Regions from separate parts of the Bacillus sp. NP247 genome, predicted to be linked through region 1. Evidence: a T-box and tRNA genes for the amino acid it is inferred to sense, from the RefSeq annotation. Region 1 holds a T-box; the other regions hold tRNA genes.
The links. A T-box is a leader RNA that pairs with one kind of tRNA and senses whether it is charged. The one in region 1 lies ahead of pheS (phenylalanine--tRNA ligase subunit alpha), so its partner is inferred to be a tRNA-Phe.

Region 1 (3,180 bases):
CATGTAAGTTTAAAATTTCAAGTGCATCTGCACCAACTTCAGCGTCACTTGGGAAGATGAAGATTCCATCTGCGTAATCTTTCGCAACTAGTTTCCCATTAATGCCAAGCTCTTGAAGGGCACAAACCATACCATGAGAAGCTTCACCGCGTAGTTTTGCTTTTTTAATTTTGAAGTTACCAGGAAGTACAGCGCCAACTTTTGCAACCGGTACTTTTAAACCTTTTGCAATATTAGCAGCTCCACAAATAATTTGTACTGGCTCTTCTTCACCGATATCGATTAAGCATTTGCTTAATTTGTCAGCTTCTGGGTGTTTTTCACATTCTAATACGTGACCAACTACAACACCTTTTACACCTTTATTTAATACTTCAACGCCTTCTACTTCAATACCACTTTTCGTGATTTTGTCTGTTAGTTCTTGTGCTGTTACATCTTTAATATCTACATACTCTTGTAACCAACGATATGATACGAACATATTTATCCTCTCCTTCCCTTACGCTCGTTTGAATTGTTGTAAGAAACGTACATCATTTGTATAGAAATGACGAATGTCATCAACGCCGTATTTCAACATTGCGATACGCTCTGCGCCCATACCGAATGCGAAACCTTGATATTCTTTTGAATCATAACCAGCCATTTCAAGTACGTTCGGGTGAACCATACCTGCGCCTAAAATTTCGATCCAACCAGTTCCTTTACAAGTGCCGCAACCTTTACCGTGACACATCATACAAGAAATATCCATCTCGACAGATGGCTCTGTGAATGGGAAGAAACTTGGACGAAGACGGATTTCACGATCTTCACCGAACATCTTTTTCACGAATACTTGTAATGTACCTTTTAAATCACTCATGCGAATGTTTTTATCAATTACAAGACCTTCAATTTGCATGAACTGGTGTGAATGCGTCGCATCATCATCATCGCGTCGATACACTTTACCAGGACAAATAATTTTAATTGGTCCTTTTTCTTTGTTATTTTCCATCGTACGTGCTTGCACAGAAGATGTATGTGTACGTAATAACGTTTCTTCTGTAATGTAAAATGTATCTTGCATATCACGCGCTGGGTGATCTTTCGGTAAGTTTAATGCTTCAAAGTTGTAGTAGTCTTTTTCTACTTCTGTTCCTTCAGCTACTTCATAACCCATACCGATAAATACATCTTCAATTTGCTCAACAACTGCTGTTAACGGATGGTGACAACCTGTTTCAACAGGTCGACCTGGCAGTGTAACATCAATTGTTTCAGTAGCTAATTTCGCTTCAATTACTGCTTTTTCTAAGTTGCCAATTTTGTCTTCTAGACGCGTTTGAATCGCTTCACGTACTTCATTTACTAATGCTCCCATACGTGGACGCTCTTCTGCTGATAATTTTCCCATGCCGCGTAATACTTCTGTAATTGGACCTTTTTTTCCTAAATACGCTACGCGTACGTCGTTTAAGCCCTTTAGCTCTTTCGCTTCTTCAATAAGCTCTAACGCTTTTTGCTTTAGCTCTTTTAAACGTGCTTCCATTTGGAACCCTCCTAATTTTAAAAATAAAAAAACCTCGCTCCCAAAAAGGGACGAGGTAAATTCGCGGTACCACCCTAAATTGACAGAACAAGTCTGCCCACTCATTAGTTATAACGATCAATTCTGACCGGAACGCCTTTACATATAAATGGTCCTGGCGTCAACTCCAGAGGTGAATTCACTTCCGTCTACCATAAGAATGCTTTCAGTCTACGGCACTCTCTCCCTATATGGCGATTTTGTAAGCTACTCTTCTCTATCAACGTTTTTCGTTATTTAACTTTTATTGTATGTTCATTACGAACATATACTTCAACTTATTATAAGAAGTTTTTTATTTGTTCGCAACTGGGCTTTGTAAATAATACGTTAAAATCCCTGCTGCAACCGCAACATTTAATGATTCTGCCCCACCATAAATCGGAATATACAAGTTTTGATCAGTCTTTGCAAGAATTTCTTGGCGTACGCCGCTTCCTTCATTTCCTACAATTAATGCAAAACTTCCGGCCGGTGTTACTTCAACGTGCGGAACTCCATTTTCAAGAGCTGTTCCATATACAGGGACGTTATTTTCTTTTAACTTGTCTACCCACTCTTCTAAGTTCCCTTTTACAACCGGTAAGTGGAAAATAGAACCTTGTGTAGAGCGTAGTACTTTACTATTATAAACATCAACGCACCCTTCTCCAAGCACAACGGCATGAATACCAGCTGCATCAGCTGTACGAATAATCGTTCCCAAATTACCTGGGTCTTGAAGGCCGTCTAATAAAAGAAATTTCCCATCAGTAAGAGCTACTTCTTTCTCATGTTTCTCACAAACAGCAAATACGCCTTGCGTTGTTTCTGTTTCGCGAAGTACTTTTACAATTGCTTCAGGCACGATATACATTTCAACATCATTAACTGTCCAATCTTTCGGAAGATCTGTCTGATCTGAAACGATAAGTTCTGTTACAACTCCCGCCTTTAACGCTTCCTCTACTAAATGGAATCCTTCTACAAAAAATAAACCTTTTTTATCGCGCTCTTTTTTCGTCTGCAGCTTTTTCCACTGCTTCACACGCGGGTTTTGTACTGAATCAATGTTTTTCATAATATGTATTTCCCTCTCTTCTTGTCTTATCATTATAGCCTATTTTTCATACATATTTACATAAAAAAGAACAAAAACTAACGTCAGTTTCAATTCTGAAGAAGAGGTGAAGATAATGAGTTTTAATTTACGCGGCGCTGTATTAGCGAATGTATCTGGAAATTCACAAGACCAATTACAAGAAACGATTGTCGATGCAATTCAAAGCGGTGAAGAAAAAATGCTTCCAGGTCTTGGCGTTTTATTTGAAGTCATTTGGAAAAATGCTGATGAAAATGAAAAACACGAAATGTTAGGAACACTGGAGCAAGGATTAAAAAAATAAACAATAAAAGGTCACCTTAGAGAAAAACTAAGGTGACCTTTTATTTCTATAAAGTGAAACTTTAATCAGTGGGGGTTTTGTTCATCCCCCGCTGATTATTAGTTGAACCAATCGGGCGTTTACGGGCAGTTTATCTCCCACCTAACTTCTTTGCTCTAGCCGAATTTTGAGGTGGGAGTTTTACTGCCCGTTAATGCGGGATAAAATTTTTCTTCTCCT
Region 2 (3,180 bases), 1.4 Mb from region 1:
GGATAACAGGCTTATCTCCCCCAAGAGTCCACATCGACGGGGAGGTTTGGCACCTCGATGTCGGCTCATCGCATCCTGGGGCTGTAGTCGGTCCCAAGGGTTGGGCTGTTCGCCCATTAAAGCGGTACGCGAGCTGGGTTCAGAACGTCGTGAGACAGTTCGGTCCCTATCCGTCGTGGGCGTAGGAAATTTGAGAGGAGCTGTCCTTAGTACGAGAGGACCGGGATGGACGCACCGCTGGTGTACCAGTTGTTCTGCCAAGGGCATAGCTGGGTAGCTATGTGCGGAAGGGATAAGTGCTGAAAGCATCTAAGCATGAAGCCCCCCTCAAGATGAGATTTCCCATAGCGTAAGCTAGTAAGATCCCTGAAAGATGATCAGGTTGATAGGTTCGAGGTGGAAGCATGGTGACATGTGGAGCTGACGAATACTAATAGATCGAGGACTTAACCATATAATATGAAGCAACGTTATCTAGTTTTGAGAGAATATAAAAAACTTGTTGACTTTCTAAGTGAATCAAGTATAATAATGTTTGTCTCAAGCGAATATAGTCTGGTAATGATGGCAGAGAGGTCACACCCGTTCCCATACCGAACACGGAAGTTAAGTTCTCTAGCGCCGATGGTAGTTGGGACCTTGTCCCTGTGAGAGTAGGACGTTGCCAGGCAATATTATTCCGCAGTAGCTCAGCGGTAGAGCTATCGGCTGTTAACCGATCGGTCGTAGGTTCGATTCCTACCTGCGGAGCCATTGGAGAGCTGTCCGAGTTGGCCGAAGGAGCACGATTGGAAATCGTGTATACGTCACAAGCGTATCAAGGGTTCGAATCCCTTGCTCTCCGCCATAAGCAATTTATAATATTTGGCCCGTTGGTCAAGTGGTTAAGACACCGCCCTTTCACGGCGGTAACACGGGTTCGAATCCCGTACGGGTCACCACTTTTGGAGGATTAGCTCAGCTGGGAGAGCACCTGCCTTACAAGCAGGGGGTCGGCGGTTCGATCCCGTCATCCTCCACCATATAAATTATATGAATAATATTATCGCGGGGTGGAGCAGTACGGTAGCTCGTCGGGCTCATAACCCGAAGGTCGCAGGTTCAAATCCTGTCCCCGCAACCAAATGGTCCCGTGGTGTAGTGGTTAACATGCCTGCCTGTCACGCAGGAGATCGCCGGTTCGACCCCGGTCGGGACCGCCATTTTTAATAAGGCTCGGTAGCTCAGTCGGTAGAGCAGAGGACTGAAAATCCTCGTGTCGGCGGTTCGATTCCGTCCCGAGCCACCATTTTAATAAAATATGCCGGCTTAGCTCAATTGGTAGAGCAACTGACTTGTAATCAGTAGGTTGGGGGTTCAAGTCCTCTAGCCGGCACCATGTAAGTTTCGGAGGGGTAGCGAAGTGGATAAACGCGGCGGACTGTAAATCCGCTCCTTCGGGTTCGGCAGTTCGAATCTGCCCCCCTCCACCATATTTACATAGGGGCATAGTTTAAAGGTAGAACTGAGGTCTCCAAAACCTCCAGTGTGGGTTCAATTCCTACTGCCCCTGCCAAATATATAAACACAACATGGCGGTTGTGGCGAAGTGGTTAACGCACCGGATTGTGGCTCCGGCATTCGTGGGTTCAATTCCCATCAGTCGCCCCATTTTTATTTTTAAAAATTACAAATAAATTAATGGATACTTACATATAATTAAGTAAAACTTCGGTGGGCTATAGCCAAGCGGTAAGGCAACGGACTTTGACTCCGTCATGCGCTGGTTCGAATCCAGCTAGCCCAGCCATTTTTGCGGAAGTAGTTCAGTGGTAGAATACAACCTTGCCAAGGTTGGGGTCGCGGGTTCGAATCCCGTCTTCCGCTCCATTTTAACTTCATATGGCGGCATAGCCAAGTGGTAAGGCAGAGGTCTGCAAAACCTTTACCACCGGTTCAAATCCGGTTGCCGCCTTTCTTATTATGCCGATGTGGCGGAATTGGCAGACGCGCACGACTCAAAATCGTGTTCCTTCGGGAGTGTCGGTTCGACCCCGACCATCGGTATCACGAACGGCTTAACATCAAGGCTCTACACTAATTGTGTAGAGCTTTTTTGTGTTTTCTTCACACTACAAAATAAGCACTAATAGTGCGTTGGGTTAGTGTGCGGTGAGTAAGCGACGAACTTTAGATACAGTTGGAAGAAACTATGAAGTACTAAAAGGATAAAATTTCAGTAGAATATTACATATACAAGAATTTTTTCGAGCACTCTAGAGAGAATCTCTCCACCCTGGTGACATGAAGTTAAATCCGATACCACCAGTTGAAATTACCACATTATCAGCTGGTAATTTCGTAATTTCCAAAAACTTCTTTTCAAACTCTTCTCTGTTGTACTTGTACATAGTTGAGTGGCACGACCACATTTGCGTTGAAGTACTCAACCAGTCCCCTAATTCCTTTAATTTAGGAAACGACTCAAATTGAATTGGCCCATCCAATTTTATGAATCTCACTTGATAGATAGTTGGGTTTAACTTCTCTCCTATTCCTTTAAAACCATGTGATTTTTTCTCATTTGAATGTGTCATAATTCTCCCTCATCCTTCCTTCAAATTTTTGAATTACAAGAAAATTTTTCCTATTTTAATTATACAGCAATAGAAAGTAATTAAGGAAATATTATGGGATTAGTAGAGGAATGAAAAGGAATAACTTTAGTTTGATAATGAACAGTTCATAACATACTACATAACAAATCTTTAAAAGGACAGGGCAGCTTTGCCCTGTCTTTCTTATTGTTTAGCAAGAAATAATAAAATAAATCATCACAGTAATAAATGAAATATGATGAACTTAATCAAGGGAGAGGAATGAAAGTAAAAGGTGTCAGTTATTTAATATGATTCCATTTTGGCTCCGTTTCATTTTAATTTATCATGTTTAAAGAAGCTCAAAATTTTTTAAATGCTTTAAAATAAAGGATTTAAAAGGTAGCACTCTATATAAATGTCACCTAAAAAGACTCAAAATTGTGTTCCTTCGGGAGTGTCGGTTCGACCCCGACCATCGGTATCGGTGACTTAAAAAAGACTCTAATAGAAATGTTAGAGTCTTTTTTGTTAAATTATGCTACGTGATTCTAAAATTCGTAATAAACTTAGGAATTCATGTATAATATAACTTGTCGAAAGA
Region 3 (3,180 bases), 300 kb from region 1:
CTCATAAATTGCATACAGCATTTTCCTTCGAATCGGTCGTCGATGAAATTTGCTTCATCATTGGTCCTGTATTATCCGTCAGTTTAAGTGTTATGTTCTTCCCAGAAGCAGGACCACTTTTATCATGTGTTTTTCTTACAATCGGGGTATGCCTATTCACCATGCAAAAAAGCACAGAACCACATGTACATCCCCACGACATTACAAACAAAGGGACAGTATTTAAAATTGGTACATTACGGGTGCTTGTATTCACACTCATCGCTATAGGTACTATATTTGGCACAATAGATGTAGTTAGTGTGGCTTTTGCTGAGCATCAAGGAAACACAGTAGCTGCTAGCTTTGTGCTTTCCGTCTATGCAATCGGTTCATGCCTGGCAGGTCTTATTTTCGGTACTCTTAAACTCAGTACTCCACCATATAATCAATTTTTAATAGCAGTCACACTATCAATGGTAACAATGCTGCCACTAGTTTTCGTAAACACTATTGCTTGGCTAGTAGTTATTGTTTTCTTTGCAGGCTTATCTGTTGCCCCTACTATGATTATTACTATGGGACTGGTGGAAAAAATCGTACCTGAATCAAAAATAACCGAAGGAATGACCTGGGCAATTACAGGACTTGGTATTGGAGTCTCTCTAGGATCAGCGGTAGCTGGTTTAGTTATTGATACCTTTGAAGCTCGCGCAGGATTTAGTGTGGCTATTATTGCAGGAGGCCTTGCCTTAACTATTGCACTTTTAGGATACAAAACTCTCCACTCCGCATATAGTCATGCTGTTATGAAACCGGATGGGCATTCAGCAGAGAGTTAAAACATATTCAAAAAATAGGATTACCTCTTCTTATGTATAAGAAGAGGTAATCCTATTTAAATTAATATAACTTTTTTGTATCGTATCTTGAACGATATCCTCTGCTTCTGCTGGTGTTACTCCAATTTTAAGCAAATATCTATAAATACTTTTTGATATTTCCATAATGACCTTTTCATACTCCATCGCTCTCTCCTTTCTATTAGTTAGACGGTTCAAATAGAAAAAAGTATACAAAAATCTATAAAAAAAAGCAGCCTATCCAAAGTCCACTTTTACACAACAAAAAAGAGATAGCAGATTATGCTATCTCTTTTAGTATGACCCGTACGGGATTCGAACCCGTGTTACCGCCGTGAAAGGGCGGTGTCTTAACCACTTGACCAACGGGCCAAAATCTGGCAGAGAAGAAGGGATTCGAACCCTCGCACCGCGTTCGCGATCTACTCCCTTAGCAGGGGAGCCCCTTGAGCCACTTGGGTACTTCTCTATAATATGGCTCCGCAGGTAGGACTCGAACCTACGACCGATCGGTTAACAGCCGATAGCTCTACCACTGAGCTACTGCGGAATAATTATGGTGGGCCTAAATGGACTCGAACCATCGACCTCACGCTTATCAGGCGTGCGCTCTAACCAGCTGAGCTATAGGCCCATAAAAAGCGGGTGAAGAGAATCGAACTCTCGACCAGAGCTTGGAAGGCTCTTGTTTTACCACTAAACTACACCCGCATTAAATTAAAAATGGTGAGCCATGAAGGATTCGAACCTTCGACCCTCTGATTAAAAGTCAGATGCTCTACCAACTGAGCTAATGGCTCATTTTGAAAGTGGTGCCGGCTAGAGGACTTGAACCCCCAACCTACTGATTACAAGTCAGTTGCTCTACCAATTGAGCTAAGCCGGCTTGCGATTTCAAAATGGTGGCTCGGGACGGAATCGAACCGCCGACACGAGGATTTTCAGTCCTCTGCTCTACCGACTGAGCTACCGAGCCTTTATGTAAAAAAATGGCGGTCCCGACCGGGGTCGAACCGGCGATCTCCTGCGTGACAGGCAGGCATGTTAACCACTACACCACGGGACCATTTGGTTGCGGGGACAGGATTTGAACCTGCGACCTTCGGGTTATGAGCCCGACGAGCTACCGTACTGCTCCACCCCGCGATGATATAATATTTAATTTAGAAAAATGGAGGAGGTAGAGGGATTCGAACCCCCGCGCGACTCTCGCCGCCTGTCGGTTTTCAAGACCGATCCCTTCAGCCGAACTTGGGTATACCTCCGAGATATGAACTTTGAGTGGTGGACCTTGTAGGACTCGAACCTACGACCGGACGGTTATGAGCCGTCTGCTCTAACCAGCTGAGCTAAAGGTCCTTTATGGTAGCGGCGGAGGGGATCGAACCCCCGACCTCACGGGTATGAACCGTACGCTCTAGCCAGCTGAGCTACACCGCCATAAGTTATATTCAAATAAGTGGAGCCTAGCGGGATCGAACCGCTGACCTCCTGCGTGCAAGGCAGGCGCTCTCCCAGCTGAGCTAAGGCCCCATATTTTGAAAATATCGGGAAGACAGGATTTGAACCTGCGACCCCCTGGTCCCAAACCAGGTGCTCTACCAAGCTGAGCCACTTCCCGTTAATAAAAAACGCGCCCGAGAGGAGTCGAACCCCTAACCTCTTGATCCGTAGTCAAACGCTCTATCCAATTGAGCTACGGGCGCATATGGTGCCGAGGGCGGGGGTCGAACCCGCACGGTGGTCACCCACCGCAGGATTTTAAGTCCTGTGCGTCTGCCTGTTCCGCCACCCCGGCATGTCATATTGAAAATTGGAGCGGAAGACGGGATTCGAACCCGCGACCCCAACCTTGGCAAGGTTGTATTCTACCACTGAACTACTTCCGCAAGACATGTATGAGTTATTTTATTAAAAGTGCGGGTGAAGGGAGTCGAACCCCCACGCCAAAGGCGCTAGATCCTAAGTCTAGTGCGTCTGCCAATTCCGCCACACCCGCATATTATAATTTTAAAAGAAAAAATGGGGCGACTGATGGGAATTGAACCCACGAATGCCGGAGCCACAATCCGGTGCGTTAACCACTTCGCCACAACCGCCATGATTTTCTGGTGCCGACTAGAGGACTTGAACCCCCAACCTACTGATTACAAGTCAGTTGCTCTACCAATTGAGCTAAGTCGGCTAAATGGTGGAGGATGACGGGATCGAACCGCCGACCCCCTGCTTGTAAGGCAGGTGCTCTCCCAGCTGAGCTAATCCTCCGAATTGCCTGGCAACGTCCTACTCTCACAGGGACAAGGTCCCAACTACCATCGGCGCTAGAGAGCTTAACTTC
Region 4 (3,180 bases), 1.6 Mb from region 1:
GGGCTGTAGTCGGTCCCAAGGGTTGGGCTGTTCGCCCATTAAAGCGGTACGCGAGCTGGGTTCAGAACGTCGTGAGACAGTTCGGTCCCTATCCGTCGTGGGCGTAGGAAATTTGAGAGGAGCTGTCCTTAGTACGAGAGGACCGGGATGGACGCACCGCTGGTGTACCAGTTGTTCTGCCAAGGGCATAGCTGGGTAGCTATGTGCGGAAGGGATAAGTGCTGAAAGCATCTAAGCATGAAGCCCCCCTCAAGATGAGATTTCCCATAGCGTAAGCTAGTAAGATCCCTGAAAGATGATCAGGTTGATAGGTTCGAGGTGGAAGCATGGTGACATGTGGAGCTGACGAATACTAATAGATCGAGGACTTAACCATATAATATGAAGCAATGTTATCTAGTTTTGAAAGAATATAAAAAACTTATTGACCTTTAAAAGTGAATGAGTTACAATCATTCTTGTCTTAAATGAATATAGTCTGGTAATGATGGCAGAGAGGCCACACCCGTTCCCATACCGAACACGGAAGTTAAGCTCTCTAGCGCCGATGGTAGTTGGGACCTTGTCCCTGTGAGAGTAGGACGTTGCCAGGCAAAATGGAGGATTAGCTCAGCTGGGAGAGCACCTGCCTTACAAGCAGGGGGTCGGCGGTTCGATCCCGTCATCCTCCACCATATATGTCGGAGGGGTAGCGAAGTGGCTAAACGCGGCGGACTGTAAATCCGCTCCTTCGGGTTCGGCAGTTCGAATCTGCCCCCCTCCACCATTTCTTAATTATTGGGCTATAGCCAAGCGGTAAGGCAACGGACTTTGACTCCGTCATGCGCTGGTTCGAATCCAGCTAGCCCAGCCATTAAGAGCCATTAGCTCAGTTGGTAGAGCATCTGACTTTTAATCAGAGGGTCGAAGGTTCGAATCCTTCATGGCTCACCATTTTCAATAAAATATGCGGGTGTGGCGGAATTGGCAGACGCACTAGACTTAGGATCTAGCGCCTTTGGCGTGGGGGTTCGACTCCCTTCACCCGCACTTTTAAAAAAATATATCATACATGTCTTGCGGAAGTAGTTCAGTGGTAGAATACAACCTTGCCAAGGTTGGGGTCGCGGGTTCGAATCCCGTCTTCCGCTCCAATTTTCAGTATGATATGCCGGGGTGGCGGAACAGGCAGACGCACAGGACTTAAAATCCTGCGGTGGGTGACCACCGTGCGGGTTCGACCCCCGCCCTCGGCACCATATGCGCCCGTAGCTCAATTGGATAGAGCGTTTGACTACGGATCAAGAGGTTAGGGGTTCGACTCCTCTCGGGCGCGCTTTTATTAACGGGAAGTGGCTCAGCTTGGTAGAGCACCTGGTTTGGGACCAGGGGGTCGCAGGTTCAAATCCTGTCTTCCCGATTTTCCCAAAAACATGGGGCCTTAGCTCAGCTGGGAGAGCGCCTGCCTTGCACGCAGGAGGTCAGCGGTTCGATCCCGCTAGGCTCCACTTTATTTTTTATATGTCGGAGGTATACCCAAGTTCGGCTGAAGGGATCGGTCTTGAAAACCGACAGGCGGCGAGAGTCGCGCGGGGGTTCGAATCCCTCTACCTCCTCCATTTTTTTAAAAAGTGGTTTAGTACATATAAAAATGAATAAGATATTAATTTTTCCTTCATGGAGGTATACCCAAGTTCGGCTGAAGGGATCGGTCTTGAAAACCGACAGGCGGCGAGAGTCGCGCGGGGGTTCGAATCCCTCTACCTCCTCCATTTATTTTTAAAACATAATATCGTCGCGGGGTGGAGCAGTACGGTAGCTCGTCGGGCTCATAATCCGAAGGTCGCAGGTTCAAATCCTGTCCCCGCAACCAATGGTCCCGTGGTGTAGTGGTTAACATGCCTGCCTGTCACGCAGGAGATCGCCGGTTCGACCCCGGTCGGGACCGCCATTTTATGTTGGCTCGGTAGCTCAGTCGGTAGAGCAGAGGACTGAAAATCCTCGTGTCGGCGGTTCGATTCCGTCCCGAGCCACCATTTTTTTAAATTATGCCGGCTTAGCTCAATTGGTAGAGCAACTGACTTGTAATCAGTAGGTTGGGGGTTCAAGTCCTCTAGCCGGCATCATTTAGGGGCATAGTTTAAAGGTAGAACTGAGGTCTCCAAAACCTCCAGTGTGGGTTCGATTCCTACTGCCCCTGTAAAGTATATGGGCCTATAGCTCAGCTGGTTAGAGCGCACGCCTGATAAGCGTGAGGTCGATGGTTCGAGTCCATTTAGGCCCACCATATATATTCCGCAGTAGCTCAGTGGTAGAGCTATCGGCTGTTAACCGATCGGTCGTAGGTTCGAGTCCTACCTGCGGAGCCATGGCCCGTTGGTCAAGTGGTTAAGACACCGCCCTTTCACGGCGGTAACACGGGTTCGAATCCCGTACGGGTCATAAAAAAAGAGTCAGCAATATGCTGACTCTTTTTTATTATGTATAAGCCTCTTTTTATCACCTTATTTTCCTGAAATAAATAAAGGGATTTAGGAAAAGCTATGGTATGTATTAAAAGGAGGAGATGAAAATGACACAAGTTAGAGAACTTATGAGTACTCATATCGTACATTGTACACCATTAGACAATGTATATGAGGCAGCTGTAAAAATGAAGGAAGAATCGGTTGGATTGATTCCTGTTATTGAAAATAAACAAGTTGTTGGGCTTGTTACTGATCGAGACTTAGTTGTTCGTGGGATTGCTGAAAAACATCCTGGATCTAATCAAATTACAAATGTAATGACAACAAACATTGTTTCAGTTTCTCCAGATGATTCTATTGAAAAAGCTACAGAATTAATGGCACAATATCAAATTAGACGGTTACCGGTAGTTGAGAGCGGTCAACTTGTTGGGATGCTAGCACTAGGGGATTTAGCTATAAGAGAATCAGCAGATGATCAAGCAGGCTTTGCTTTAAGTGAAATCTCGGAGCATACGGAATAAAGTAAAACTTTAATTAGCGGGAGTCTTACTGCCCGAAAAGAGCGAGATAAATTACGTATAAAAATCAGATACATTATTCTAGTATATATGGATTAAACTGATATGTTAGCATGATGTATCTGAGACATTATATAATAAGTGTAGAGTCAATATTTTTGACAGTTTTTTTAAATTTGTCATTCCTAATTTTTAATAAGAGAAAAAATGAT

Region 2: it encodes a tRNA-Phe, which carries the amino acid that the T-box ahead of pheS (phenylalanine--tRNA ligase subunit alpha) is inferred to sense. The anticodon was not compared.
Region 3: it encodes a tRNA-Phe, which carries the amino acid that the T-box ahead of pheS (phenylalanine--tRNA ligase subunit alpha) is inferred to sense. The anticodon was not compared.
Region 4: it encodes a tRNA-Phe, which carries the amino acid that the T-box ahead of pheS (phenylalanine--tRNA ligase subunit alpha) is inferred to sense. The anticodon was not compared.

Annotation. Positions count from the first base shown of each region.
Region 1 covers NZ_CP076653.1:1,794,237-1,797,416, forward strand. Annotated here, with positions in the region: gene pheT (phenylalanine--tRNA ligase subunit beta) at 1-484, opposite strand, end outside; gene pheS (phenylalanine--tRNA ligase subunit alpha) at 503-1,537, opposite strand; T-box leader at 1,581-1,809, opposite strand; gene KPL75_RS09440 (TrmH family RNA methyltransferase) at 1,872-2,669, opposite strand; gene sspI (small acid-soluble spore protein SspI) at 2,752-2,961, shown strand.
Region 2 covers NZ_CP076653.1:3,199,035-3,202,214, forward strand. Annotated here, with positions in the region: rRNA gene KPL75_RS16740 (23S ribosomal RNA) at 1-454, shown strand, start outside; rRNA gene rrf (5S ribosomal RNA) at 555-670, shown strand; tRNA gene KPL75_RS16750 (tRNA-Asn) at 679-753, shown strand; tRNA gene KPL75_RS16755 (tRNA-Ser) at 756-847, shown strand; tRNA gene KPL75_RS16760 (tRNA-Glu) at 867-941, shown strand; tRNA gene KPL75_RS16765 (tRNA-Val) at 947-1,022, shown strand; tRNA gene KPL75_RS16770 (tRNA-Met) at 1,047-1,123, shown strand; tRNA gene KPL75_RS16775 (tRNA-Asp) at 1,127-1,202, shown strand; tRNA gene KPL75_RS16780 (tRNA-Phe) at 1,213-1,288, shown strand; tRNA gene KPL75_RS16785 (tRNA-Thr) at 1,303-1,378, shown strand; tRNA gene KPL75_RS16790 (tRNA-Tyr) at 1,389-1,472, shown strand; tRNA gene KPL75_RS16795 (tRNA-Trp) at 1,482-1,555, shown strand; tRNA gene KPL75_RS16800 (tRNA-His) at 1,575-1,650, shown strand; tRNA gene KPL75_RS16805 (tRNA-Gln) at 1,715-1,789, shown strand; tRNA gene KPL75_RS16810 (tRNA-Gly) at 1,795-1,869, shown strand; tRNA gene KPL75_RS16815 (tRNA-Cys) at 1,884-1,954, shown strand; tRNA gene KPL75_RS16820 (tRNA-Leu) at 1,965-2,046, shown strand; gene KPL75_RS16825 (DUF3884 family protein) at 2,256-2,576, opposite strand.
Region 3 covers NZ_CP076653.1:2,092,164-2,095,343, forward strand. Annotated here, with positions in the region: gene KPL75_RS11025 (MFS transporter) at 1-821, shown strand, start outside; gene KPL75_RS11030 (hypothetical protein) at 852-1,007, opposite strand; tRNA gene KPL75_RS11035 (tRNA-Glu) at 1,143-1,214, opposite strand; tRNA gene KPL75_RS11040 (tRNA-Ser) at 1,221-1,311, opposite strand; tRNA gene KPL75_RS11045 (tRNA-Asn) at 1,318-1,392, opposite strand; tRNA gene KPL75_RS11050 (tRNA-Ile) at 1,400-1,476, opposite strand; tRNA gene KPL75_RS11055 (tRNA-Gly) at 1,483-1,553, opposite strand; tRNA gene KPL75_RS11060 (tRNA-Lys) at 1,567-1,642, opposite strand; tRNA gene KPL75_RS11065 (tRNA-Thr) at 1,653-1,728, opposite strand; tRNA gene KPL75_RS11070 (tRNA-Phe) at 1,743-1,818, opposite strand; tRNA gene KPL75_RS11075 (tRNA-Asp) at 1,833-1,908, opposite strand; tRNA gene KPL75_RS11080 (tRNA-Met) at 1,912-1,988, opposite strand; tRNA gene KPL75_RS11085 (tRNA-Ser) at 2,015-2,107, opposite strand; tRNA gene KPL75_RS11090 (tRNA-Ile) at 2,125-2,201, opposite strand; tRNA gene KPL75_RS11095 (tRNA-Met) at 2,206-2,282, opposite strand; tRNA gene KPL75_RS11100 (tRNA-Ala) at 2,303-2,375, opposite strand; tRNA gene KPL75_RS11105 (tRNA-Pro) at 2,390-2,463, opposite strand; tRNA gene KPL75_RS11110 (tRNA-Arg) at 2,475-2,548, opposite strand; tRNA gene KPL75_RS11115 (tRNA-Leu) at 2,552-2,640, opposite strand; tRNA gene KPL75_RS11120 (tRNA-Gly) at 2,657-2,731, opposite strand; tRNA gene KPL75_RS11125 (tRNA-Leu) at 2,761-2,841, opposite strand; tRNA gene KPL75_RS11130 (tRNA-His) at 2,866-2,941, opposite strand; tRNA gene KPL75_RS11135 (tRNA-Thr) at 2,952-3,027, opposite strand; tRNA gene KPL75_RS11140 (tRNA-Val) at 3,032-3,107, opposite strand; rRNA gene rrf (5S ribosomal RNA) at 3,113-3,180, opposite strand, start outside.
Region 4 covers NZ_CP076653.1:3,417,063-3,420,242, forward strand. Annotated here, with positions in the region: rRNA gene KPL75_RS17750 (23S ribosomal RNA) at 1-376, shown strand, start outside; rRNA gene rrf (5S ribosomal RNA) at 478-593, shown strand; tRNA gene KPL75_RS17760 (tRNA-Val) at 599-674, shown strand; tRNA gene KPL75_RS17765 (tRNA-Tyr) at 683-766, shown strand; tRNA gene KPL75_RS17770 (tRNA-Gln) at 779-853, shown strand; tRNA gene KPL75_RS17775 (tRNA-Lys) at 858-933, shown strand; tRNA gene KPL75_RS17780 (tRNA-Leu) at 949-1,029, shown strand; tRNA gene KPL75_RS17785 (tRNA-Gly) at 1,059-1,133, shown strand; tRNA gene KPL75_RS17790 (tRNA-Leu) at 1,150-1,238, shown strand; tRNA gene KPL75_RS17795 (tRNA-Arg) at 1,242-1,315, shown strand; tRNA gene KPL75_RS17800 (tRNA-Pro) at 1,326-1,399, shown strand; tRNA gene KPL75_RS17805 (tRNA-Ala) at 1,415-1,487, shown strand; tRNA gene KPL75_RS17810 (tRNA-Ser) at 1,506-1,598, shown strand; tRNA gene KPL75_RS17815 (tRNA-Ser) at 1,659-1,751, shown strand; tRNA gene KPL75_RS17820 (tRNA-Met) at 1,776-1,852, shown strand; tRNA gene KPL75_RS17825 (tRNA-Asp) at 1,855-1,930, shown strand; tRNA gene KPL75_RS17830 (tRNA-Phe) at 1,940-2,015, shown strand; tRNA gene KPL75_RS17835 (tRNA-Thr) at 2,030-2,102, shown strand; tRNA gene KPL75_RS17840 (tRNA-Trp) at 2,109-2,179, shown strand; tRNA gene KPL75_RS17845 (tRNA-Ile) at 2,190-2,266, shown strand; tRNA gene KPL75_RS17850 (tRNA-Asn) at 2,274-2,348, shown strand; tRNA gene KPL75_RS17855 (tRNA-Glu) at 2,350-2,421, shown strand; gene KPL75_RS17860 (CBS domain-containing protein) at 2,552-2,971, shown strand.